DNA from 2 places in the Aquibaculum sediminis genome. Region 2 is predicted to be linked to the other one. Evidence: riboswitches for the same ligand, from Rfam matches in the RefSeq annotation. Region 2 holds a riboswitch; the other holds the start of a gene.
The links. A riboswitch is a leader RNA that binds a small molecule or an ion and turns the genes downstream of it on or off. The one in region 2 is predicted to bind thiamine pyrophosphate.
Positions count from the first base shown of each region.

Region 1: another riboswitch for thiamine pyrophosphate. It lies ahead of thiM (hydroxyethylthiazole kinase); the one in region 2 lies ahead of thiO (glycine oxidase ThiO).

Region 1 is NZ_JBFCVK010000007.1:31,540-36,798, forward strand. Features, by position in the region: gene ABZ720_RS12375 (solute carrier family 23 protein) at 1-674, shown strand, start outside; gene thiE (thiamine phosphate synthase) at 793-1,443, opposite strand; gene thiM (hydroxyethylthiazole kinase) at 1,440-2,258, opposite strand; TPP riboswitch at 2,316-2,419, opposite strand; gene ABZ720_RS12390 (orotate phosphoribosyltransferase) at 2,538-3,203, shown strand; gene ABZ720_RS12395 (SAM hydrolase/SAM-dependent halogenase family protein) at 3,513-4,259, shown strand; gene ABZ720_RS12400 (queuosine precursor transporter) at 4,286-4,837, shown strand; gene ABZ720_RS12405 (DUF2306 domain-containing protein) at 4,829-5,259, opposite strand, start outside.
Region 2 is NZ_JBFCVK010000005.1:162,469-167,727, reverse strand. Features, by position in the region: gene pepN (aminopeptidase N) at 1-1,760, shown strand, start outside; gene ABZ720_RS09665 (thiazole synthase) at 1,882-2,652, opposite strand; gene thiS (sulfur carrier protein ThiS) at 2,656-2,844, opposite strand; gene thiO (glycine oxidase ThiO) at 2,822-3,832, opposite strand; TPP riboswitch at 3,886-4,006, opposite strand; gene ABZ720_RS09650 (nitroreductase family protein) at 4,074-4,646, opposite strand; gene ABZ720_RS09645 (alpha/beta fold hydrolase) at 4,766-5,259, shown strand, end outside.

The sequences.
Region 1 (5,259 bases), on a different contig from region 2:
TGACCATCGGCATGCCGGATTCACTTACCGGCGCCATTCTCATCTTTTCGTCCGCCTTCATCCTGGCAAACGGGTTGAGCATCATCGTATCGCGCATGCTCGACGAGCGACGGATCATTGCCGTTGGCGTCGCGCTGATCCTTGGCGTCAGCCACGATATCTTTCCGCAGTTCTACGAGACCCTGCCCCACTGGCTTATGACGATCACTGGCTCGTCGCTGGTGGTCGCGGTGGTCACTGCACTGCTTCTCAACGGGCTGTTCCGCATCGGCATCAGCCGCAAGGCAGGGGCACAGTTCCCGATCAATGCCGACCTCATCAACGAGATGGTTGCATTCTGCCGTCTGCATGGCGCCCAGTGGGGCGCACGGCGCGACGTTATCGATCGCGTGATCAATGCCATGACCGAGGCCGGGGAAATGGCGGTTTCTCAAGGCCATGCCCATGGCTCGGTGGACATCGAACTGCACTACGATGAGTACCGCATCCTTGCACGAATGGTCTTCAAGCCCGACGACGCCAAGGATGGAGGCGGGGCCGGGGCAGATGAAATCGACGATTTCGCGCCGGAGGCCTCGGACCTGGAACTTCGCCTCATGCGCCACTTCGCCGACAAGGTCAGCATCGAGGAGCAAAGGGAACGACGGGTGCTACGGCTGGTCTTTCAGACCTGACGCCATAGACCGAATCGCGTCCAATCTGAGCCACAAGGCATCAGATTAGACGCGTCAATCCGGTCTACACTGAAGAATTAATCCGGATCGCGTTCAATCTGAACCGCAAGGTTTCAGATTAAGCGCGGCCTGCTCTGGCCTCCGCCACGGCATCGCGCAATCGTCGGGCCGCTTGCGCCGGATCTTCCGCTCCGCCGATGGCCGAGACCACGGCCACTCCGTTGGCGCCGGCTTCGACCACCGCTGCGGCGCTGTCTGCCGAGATTCCGCCGATGCCCACCAGTGGCTTGTCGGTCAGACGTCGCATCGATGCCACGCCTTCCAGACCGATCGCGGCCCCGGCATCGTCCTTGCTGGAAGTCGCAAACACCGGCCCGACGCCGATATAGTCGACCGCGTCGAGCGGCACCCTGGCCAATTCCTCGGCATTGCCGGCGGAGACGCCCAGGATCCGATCCTCCCCCAGGCGCGCCCGCGCTGCGGCGGCCTCGTCATCGTCCTGTCCCAGGTGCAGGCCATCCGCACCGAGCGCCAAGGCGACATCCAGACGATCGTTGACGATCAGAGGCACCCGCGCGGCCCGGCACAGCGGCATCAAGGCCTCTCCCAGTGCCAGCATATCGTGGTCGCTGGCCTCCTTGTCCCTGAGCTGGACCAGGGTGGCGCCCCCGGCCAGCGCACGCGCCACCACGTCACTCATGCGCCGGCCGGCACAATCGCCGGGGCCAATAACGAGATAAACCGAAAGATCGAAGGTCGGGCGAGTCATGGCAGCCTGGCTTCCTGGTCCAATTGCTCGGTTTCAAGGCTGTAGAGGGCGTCCAGCAGGGCCACGCGAAAGGATCCCGGCCCGCGCGCCACCGCCGCCGCTCGCTCACCGGCCACGCCCATGATGACGAGCGCATCGCGCGCCGCACGCATCGGGTCCTTGCACACCGCAGCCGCAGCCCCGGTCAGTGCGGTGAGTGCGCAACCGGCCGCGGTGACGCGGGTCAACAGCACATGTCCGTTCGCGATCCGCAGGACGGCCTCTCCATCCGTTACCAGATCCACCTCGCCCGTCACCGCGACCACCGCGCCGGTGTTCAGGGACAGGCGACGTGCCTGATCCAGAACGGCATCGGCGGCCAGGGTCGAGTCGACACCCTTTCCGCCAGAGTCCTGCGCGCTCGCGCCGGAGAGTGCCGCGATTTCCGAAGCGTTGCCGCGGATGATTGTCGGCCGCATCTTCGCCAGGCGCGAAGCATTCGCCAACCGGAACTTGGTGGCGCCGCAGCCCACCGGGTCGAGCACCCAGGGTGTGCCCGTCGCCACCGCCTGTGCCGCTGCGGCCACGGCGGCCTCGAGCCAGTCACTGGTGAAAGTGCCTGTGTTGATGGTCAAGGCGGACGCCAGGGTAACGAACTCTTCCACTTCCTCACCCGCATGGGCCATGGCCGGCGAGGCTCCCACCGACAGAAGCAGATTGGCTGCCAGGTCCATGGCCACGAAGTTGGTGATGTTCTGCACCAGAGGACCCGTGTCCCGAATGGCCGCAAGCGTAGCGCCCGGTCCCTGGTCTGCTGCGAATGACTGTTTCGACATGAGAAACTTTCCTCCCGTTGCTAATTACGGGAGACGTCGCGGCGCGAGGCACAAGCCCCTCGTCAGTCGGCGGCTCCCTGCGCTGGCATGACCCAGATCAGGTTCCATGGGTGTCATCTCAGCCCCGCCCTATCCCCGGCGGGACACCCCAGGCCAGTCGGCACTGTGGCTTTCACCGCGCTCCATGTCAAAGAACCCGAAGCAGTTCGGTCTCAGAAGACATTGCCTCGCAGGGCCAGCCCGCCTATTCACGAAAACCTTCCAGCCGGAGTGACTGCCATGATCCTGTCCGACCAAGAGACGGCGCGGCTGACAGCCGAAACCCTGCTCGATATCGAGGCAGTGCTGTTCCGCCCGCAAGAGCCATTTACCTTTACCTCCGGCCGCAAGAGCCCCGTCTATGTGGACTGTCGGCGGATCATTTCCTTCCCACGGGCGCGTGGGCTGATGATGGATCTGGGGTGCGGGCTGCTGGCACGCAAAGCCGGGGTTGAAGCCTTCGATGCCGTCGCCGGAGGCGAAACCGCCGGCATTCCCTTTGCCGCCTGGGTTGCCGAACGGCTGGGCCTGCCCATGGTCTACGTCCGCAAGAAGCCCAAGGGTTTTGGGCGCAACGCCCGGATCGAGGGGACCTTTCCTGAGGGCGCCCGGATCCTGCTGGTCGAAGATCTCGCCACGGACGGCGGCAGCAAACTCAGTTTTGTAGAGGCGCTGCGCGAAGCCGGTGCCGAGGTGGCGCACAGCTTCGTCATCTTCCATTACGGCATCTTTCCCCAGGGCATTGCGCAGTTGGAAGCGGCCGGCGTGAAGCTGCACGCGCTCTGCACCTGGTGGGATGCGCTCGCCGCCGCCGAGGCGAAGGGCTATCTTGATGAAGCAGGCATCGCCGAAGTGAGACGGTTTCTGCACGATCCGGACGGCTGGGCAGCAGCGCAAACGGACTGACGCACAGGGTACGCACTGGGCGCGGAATGACGGCAAAAGCCCTCTTGCGCAGTACAGCACTCCCAACGATACTGCGAATCATTCGCATCATCGTTGGGAGGCACGAATGCCCGCATGGCAGACACTGAACCTACAGCTTGTCGCGCGCCTGCTGCTCGCGGCTTCGCAGGAATGGCGCCAGCCACCACGGCCGTGTCGTGCTTCCACATCGGACACGCCCGGTCCTGCTGTGAGCCAAAAATCAGCTCGTCGATCACGGTAGGACGTAATTGCAATGGTAGCTGCGTCAGGCGGAGAAAGTGAAACGTGATGATCCTGCTCTACACCGATTTCGGCTGGGCCGGGCCCTATGTCGGGCAGATGCATGCAGTGCTGGCGGCGCAGTGCGCCGATCATACGATCGTGGATCTGCAGCACGACGCACCGACCTTTGCACCGCGGGCTGCCGGCCATCTCCTGGCGGCCGTTGCCGAGCCCCTGCCGCCGGGTTGCATCGTGATCGCTGTCGTCGACCCGGGCGTCGGATCGCCGCGCCGAGCAATCCTGCTCGAGGCCGGCGGCCGAACCTACCTGGGCCCGAACAATGGCCTGCTCACCCCGCTGGCGCTGCGCGATCCCGCGGCACGGGCAGCGGTCATCGAGTGGCGCCCACATGTCCTCTCCGCCAGCTTTCACGGCCGGGATCTCTTCGCACCGGCCGCCGCAAAGCTCGCCAACGGCGAGCCCTTGCCGAGCGAACCACTGCCGCTCCGGGACCTCGTGGGCGCCGATGAGCCCTCTATCCTGGAAGAGGTGATCTACATCGACGGCTACGGCAACTGCTGGACCGGGCTGGCGGTGAAGGAACTCGCGCCCGATAGCCGGATCGTTTGCGCGGGCTCACCCCTCGCCCGGGCGCGCACCTTCTCGGACGTGGAAATCGGCCAGCCCTTCTGGTACGAGAACTCTGCCGGTCTGGTCGAGATCGCCGTCAATCAAGGTTCTGCCGCAGCCGCACTCGGGCTGACCATCGGCAGCGCGATTGGAGTGCGCCCTGGAGACCGGCTGTCTCGATGAAAGGCTTCCGAGGTGGACTGCACGCGATGACAACGCTTACCCGCGGCCTGTTGCTGGGCACCCTGGCAATGGCGCTCCTGGTCACGGCCTCCAATATCCTGGTGCAGTTCCCGGTGAATGATTTCCTCACCTGGGGCGCGTTCACCTATCCAGCCTGTTTCCTGGTCACCGACATCTGCACTCGGACCCTGGGAGCCCAGCGCGCGCGCAAGGTGGTCTATGTGGGCTTCGCCGTGGCCGTCGTGCTGTCCGTCGCGCTTGCAACACCGCGCATTGCAGCAGCCTCCGGCGCCGCCTTCCTGACCGCACAACTCCTGGACGTCGCGATCTTCGACCGTCTGCGGCGGGCGGTCTGGTGGCTGGCCCCTCTGGCCTCCTCGCTCTTCGCCTCGGCCATCGACACTGCCTTGTTTTTCTCCCTGGCCTTCGCCGGCACTGGATTGCCGTGGATCACGCTGGCTCTGGGCGATTATCTGGTGAAGCTGGCCATTGCCTTGATCATGCTGATCCCCTTCAGGGCCCTGATCTCGATCCTGCCCAGTCGCGAGCGGATACAGGGCTCGGGTCTCTCACCCTGACGCCTGGCGTTTCGACGCCGGTGCCCGGGCCGATGTGCCCAGGTGGCGGTTCCACCAGAAAATCAAGGGCGTCAGGGCTACTGTCGGCCCGAGCCATAACAGTAGCGGCGGCAGGAAGGTCAGGTTGACGACGGCGACTGCGGTAATGGTCGCGATCAGGCCGCCCAGCATCCGCCCGAGATGCCGCGCGATACGGGCCTTTCCCTTGTCCCCACCCCGCTTCAGCCAGCCGATGTCCGTCACGGCGAGCCAGAAACCGAGCGCACCGAATACCAAAAGCACCAGGGACTGATCCGAGCCTGATTGCCCCGGAAGCCACGCGCGCAGTCCCCAGAGCATCATGGCCCCGGCCGTCAACAGCATGATCACAGTTGCCACCACATCGATCCTCTGCGGCCGTCCGTCCCGGCGAAGGGCAGCCC
Region 2 (5,259 bases):
GGATCGAGACCGTTGTGGCGCACGAGTATTTCCACAACTGGACCGGCAACCGCATCACCTGCCGCGACTGGTTCCAGCTCTCGCTGAAGGAGGGGCTGACGGTCTTCCGGGATCAGGAGTTCTCCTCCGACATGCGCTCACGGCCGGTGAAGCGCATCCAGGATGTGCGCCGCCTGCGCGCGGCCCAGTTCCCCGAGGATGCAGGTCCGCTTGCGCATCCGGTGCGGCCGGATTCCTACATCGAGATCAACAACTTCTACACGGCCACGATCTACGAGAAGGGCGCGGAAGTGATCCGCATGCTGCACGGTCTTCTGGGCGAAGCGGGCTTCCAGAAGGGCATGAAGCTCTATGTGGAGCGGCATGATGGCCAGGCTGTCACCTGCGACGACTTCGTGGCCGCCATGGCCGACGCCAACGGTGCCGATCTTGAGCGCTTCAAGCGCTGGTACGGGCAGGCGGGCACGCCCGAGGTCCAGGTCAGCGGGCGCTATGACCGGGAACGCGGCTCCTACGACCTGGCCGTCACCCAGACCACGCGGCCGACGCCGGGGCAGGAGACCAAGGAGCCGCTGCACATTCCGCTGGCGATCGGCCTGCTGGACGGGCAGGGCCGCGGCATTCCGCTTGCGCTCGGCGAGGGACCGGCGGCAGAGACGCTGGTGCTGCCGCTGCGCGAGGAACGCCAGAGCTTTCGCTTCGAGGGGCTGCCCGAGCCTGCAGCGCTGTCGCTCAACCGCGCCTTCTCGGCGCCGATCACCGTCCGGGCCGAGCAGGGTGGCGCGGAGCAGGCCTTCTTGATGGCCCACGACAGTGACCCCTTCGTGCGCTGGGAGGCGGGCCAGGACTTCGCCACCGCGCTGATGATTGAGGGCAGCAAGGCCTGGCGCGCGGGCGAGCAGCCGGTTATGGATCCCGCCTTCATCGAGGCCATGCGCGCCATCCTGACGGATTCACGCCTGGAGCAGGCCTTCGTGGCCGAGGCACTGGCGCTACCCAGCGAGGACTATGTGGCCGAGCGCATGGAGGTGGTGGACGTGGAGGCGATCCACGCTGCGCGCGGGGCGCTCAAGCGGGCGCTGGCCGAAGCCCTGCGCTCGGATTTCGCGCAACTCTATGAACGCCTCAACGACAGCGCGCCCTACAGCCCCGATGCCGAGGCGGCGGGTCGGCGCGCCCTGCGCAATGCGGCGCTGTCCTATCTGGCGGTCTTTGCCGAGACCGAGCCGCAGGAGCGCGCGCGCCTGATCGAGCACTACCGCCAGGCCGACAACATGACCGACCGCATGGCGGCCCTGCGGCTGCTGGTGGATCTAGACCTGCCGGAGCGCCAGGAGGCATTGGACGACTTCGAACGGCGTTTTGCGGAAGACGCCCTGGTGATGGACAAGTGGTTTGCGCTCCAGGCGGTCTCGGATTTGCCCGACACCCTGGAGCGGGTGAAGGCGCTGATGCAGCACCCGACCTTCTCACTGGAACGGCCGAACAAGGTTCGGGCCCTGATCGGGAGCTTCATCGCTGCCAATCCGCTGCGCTACCACGCGGCCGACGGCAGCGGCTACGCCTTCCACGCGGCACTGACGCTAAAGCTCGATGCGCTCAATCCCCAGGTGGCCGCCCGCCTCTTGGCGCCGCTGGGCCGCTGGCGGCGCTTCGATGCAGGGCGCCAGGAGAAGATGCAGGCCGAGCTGCAGCGAATCCTGGCCGCGCCAAAGCTCTCTCGTGACGTCTACGAGATCGCGACCAAGGCACTGGGGTGACGGGCAAACCGTCATCCTGAGCGCCAGCGAAGGATCTGGAGCCGTTGGAGCTCCACCCTGCGAGATCCTTCGCTGTGTTCAGGATGACGAGGCCCCCGGGGCCTGGAGTCGGCGCCTCGCGTCAGTCCCGGAAGGCCATTCCCATGACGGGGGTCGAGGGCGAGGCCAGGTCGCGGGCCTCGATCGGCTCGGCCTCCCAGCCGAGGCGGCCGGCCTCCAGGGCGAGCCGGAACGCGCGGGCCATGGCGATGGGGTCGCCGGCCCTGGCCACGGCCGTGTTCAGCAGCACGGCGTCGTAGCCCAGTTCCATGGCCTCGACGGCGTGGGAGGGGCGGCCGATGCCGGCGTCCACCACCAGCGGCACGTCGGGAAAGCGCGCGCGCAGGCTGCGCAGGGCGCGCGGGTTGTAGAGCCCGCCGCCGGAGCCGATCGGCGCGCCCCAGGGCATCAGTACCCGGCAGCCGGCCTCCAGCAGGCGCTCGGCGACGCAGATGTCGTCGGTCGTGTAGGGAAAGACCTCGAATCCCTCGCTGCAGAGGATGCGCGCCGCCTCCACCAGGCCGAAGACGTCCGGCTGCAGCAGATCGTCGTCGCCGATCACCTCCAGCTTGATCCAGGGCGTGTTGAAAAGCTCGCGCGCCATCTGCGCCGTGGTGACGGCCTCCTTGACGCTGTGGCAGCCGGCGGTGTTGGGAAGCACCCGCACGCCGAGCTCGCGGATGATCGACCAGAAGCCCTGGCCCGCCTTCTCCGCCCCGGATTCGCGGCGCAGCGAGACCGTCACCACCTCCGCGCCCGATGCCTTCACCGCCTCGGCCATGATCGCCGGCGAGGGGTAGAGCGCGGTCCCCAGCAGCAGGCGCGAATGCAGGTGGACGCCGTAGGCTTCCATGGCTCAGCCTCCCTTCATCGGCGCCAGCACTTCCAGCCTGTCGCCCTCGCTGAGTGTGACTTCTCCGCGGCGCGACGCGGGGGCGACGTCGCCGTTGACGGCCGTGGCCACCCTGGCTTCGCCATAGCCCAGCTCCTCCAGGGTCTGCGCGAGCGTCGGCCCTGCGACCTCACGCGCTTCGCCGTTCACCATGATCCTCATCCATCACCTCCGGGTAGTGGGCGCCGTTCAGCAGCGCGTCTGCCGCCATGCGGGCGAGCGCAGGCGCCAGCAGGAAGCCGTGGCGGTAGCAGCCGTTGACGCAAAGGCGGCCGTCCCGCCAGCGAATGCGCGGCAGGTTGTCGGGAAAAGCCGGGCGCACCTCGCAGCCGGTCTCCACCACCTCGGCCTCGGCGAAAGCGGGATGCAGCGCATAGGCGGCGTTCAGCAGCTCGACCAGGGAGCGCGCGGTGACCCGGCCGCGCCGGTCGCTCTCGATCATGGTGGCGCCGACCAAGAAGAGCCCCTCGCCGCGCGGCACGATATAGAGTGGAAAGCGCGGGTGCAGCAGGCGAACCGGACGGGACAGGCTAACCTCCCCGCTGCGCAGCAGCAGCATCTCGCCGCGCACCCCGCGCAGGTCGTGCAACCGGTCCCGCGCAGCCATTCCGCGGCAGTCTATCACTCTGCCGCTGGCGCGATGCTCGGCAGCGTCGCGGCCGAAGCGGATCGTGCCGCCGAGCACCTGCAGGCGCTCGGCAAGGGCGGAGAGCGCCGCGCGCGGGTCCAGGTGCGCTTCCTTCCGGAACAGCAGCCCGGCGCGGAAACGGCCGGCTAGGTCCGGCTCCATGGCGGCGATTCCGTCGGCGTCTACGCGCTCGAAGCCTTCGGTGCGCCGCGCGAAACGCTCCAGCTCAGGCAGGTCGCGGCCCGGCGCGAGGATGAGACTGCCCGCCCGCTTCGTCGGCGGGTAGTGCTTGGGCCACCAGTCAAGGGCTTCCCGGCCCAGCGCGACCACCGGCGGCTCGGCCGACTCCCGCTCGCACCAGGGGGCGAGCATGCCGCCCGCAAGCCAGGAAGCGGCCTGCCCGCCCAGGGCCTCGCTGCGCTCGATCACCGCGACGCGGCAGCCGCGTTCCGCCAGCGTCACGGCACAGGTGAGGCCCGCGACGCCGGCCCCCAGCACCGTAACCTCTTCCACTTTCGACAAACTGGACCTCCTTCCGCATGTGCAGGAGATCCGGCGACTTTCGGGATGGGTACTCTTCCCGTCCCTTCGCCGGCATGACCCGGATCAGGTTCTCAGGGTCACCGCGCTGGCCCCTTGGGCCCGTCGGTTTCTCAGCCCCCTGTCGGGGCTCCCCTCGGTTATGCGTCAGGCCGGCGAGCGGCCTGCGGGACAAAGGCTGAACGATGCCGGTGCGCAGGTCAATGGCCTCGGCTCAGGCAGGTTCGCGCGGCAGCTCCAGCAGGAAGTCGTCTACTTCCATCGCCCGCCGCGGCGGGGCTACGCCTGCCGGGGCGCCCACATAGAGGTAGCCGATGATCTCGTCGTTGGCTTCCAGGCCCAGGGCGTCGAGCACCCGGCGGTCGCGCGCCGCCACGCCGGTCTTCCACTGGCACCCCCAGCTCTCGGCATGGATGGCCAGCATGATGGAAAAGGCGGCGCTGGCCACCGCCTGGCGCTGCTCCTCGACCGGGATCTTGGGGTGATCGGGCTGCAGGCGTGCCACCGTGGTGATAATCAGGGGCGCACGCAGCGGCTTGTTGCGCTCCTTCTCGAGCAGACTTTCGGGCGCATCCGGTTCGCGTGCCGCCAGAGCCTGCGCCATGGCATCGCCCAGCCGCTGGCGCTCGTCTCCGCGCAGCAACAGAAAGCGCCAGGGCCGCAGCTTGCCGTGATCCGGCGCACAGATCGCCGCCTCGAGCGCCCGGCGCACCATCGGCTCGGGCGGCTGGTCGGGCATGAGGGCAGGGGGAGAACGGCGGGAGAGCAGAGCTTCGAGCGTGTCCATGACTTCCATCTGGTGGTTGTGCAGGCCGGAATCCAGCCGCGGGCCTGTCGTGTCGGGATCGTTGATCCCCTGGCGCGTCTGGTCAAGGATCGGGCGACGACGAATCCCGAGGTGAGCGTGTGACGGAACTGGATCGCATCACGATCCGGGGGCATGCCCTGGAGTATCGACTGCTGCCGGGCCGGCGCCCGGACGGGCCGGTTATCGTGCTGTTGCACGAGGGATTGGGCGCCGTAGAGCTCTGGCGCGACTTCCCGGAGGCGCTGGCTGCGGCCACCGGCTGTTCGCTGCTGGTCTGGTCGCGCTACGGCTTCGGCGGGTCCGATCCGCTGCGCGAACCGCGCACCGCGCGCTACCTGCACGAGGAGGCGCTCGAGGCGCTGCCGGAGCTGCTGGACAAGCTGGAAATCGTGCGGCCGCTGTTGGTCGGGCACTCCGATGGCGCGACCATCGCCCTGCTCCATGCGGCGCTCGCCGAACGACCGATAGCGGGACTTGTGGCCATGGCGCCGCATGTCTTCGTGGAGGAGATCTCGCTTGCCGGCATCCGCGCGGCCGGTAAGGCCTTCTTCGAGGGCGATCTGGCCGGGCGCATGGCGCGCTATCACCGCGA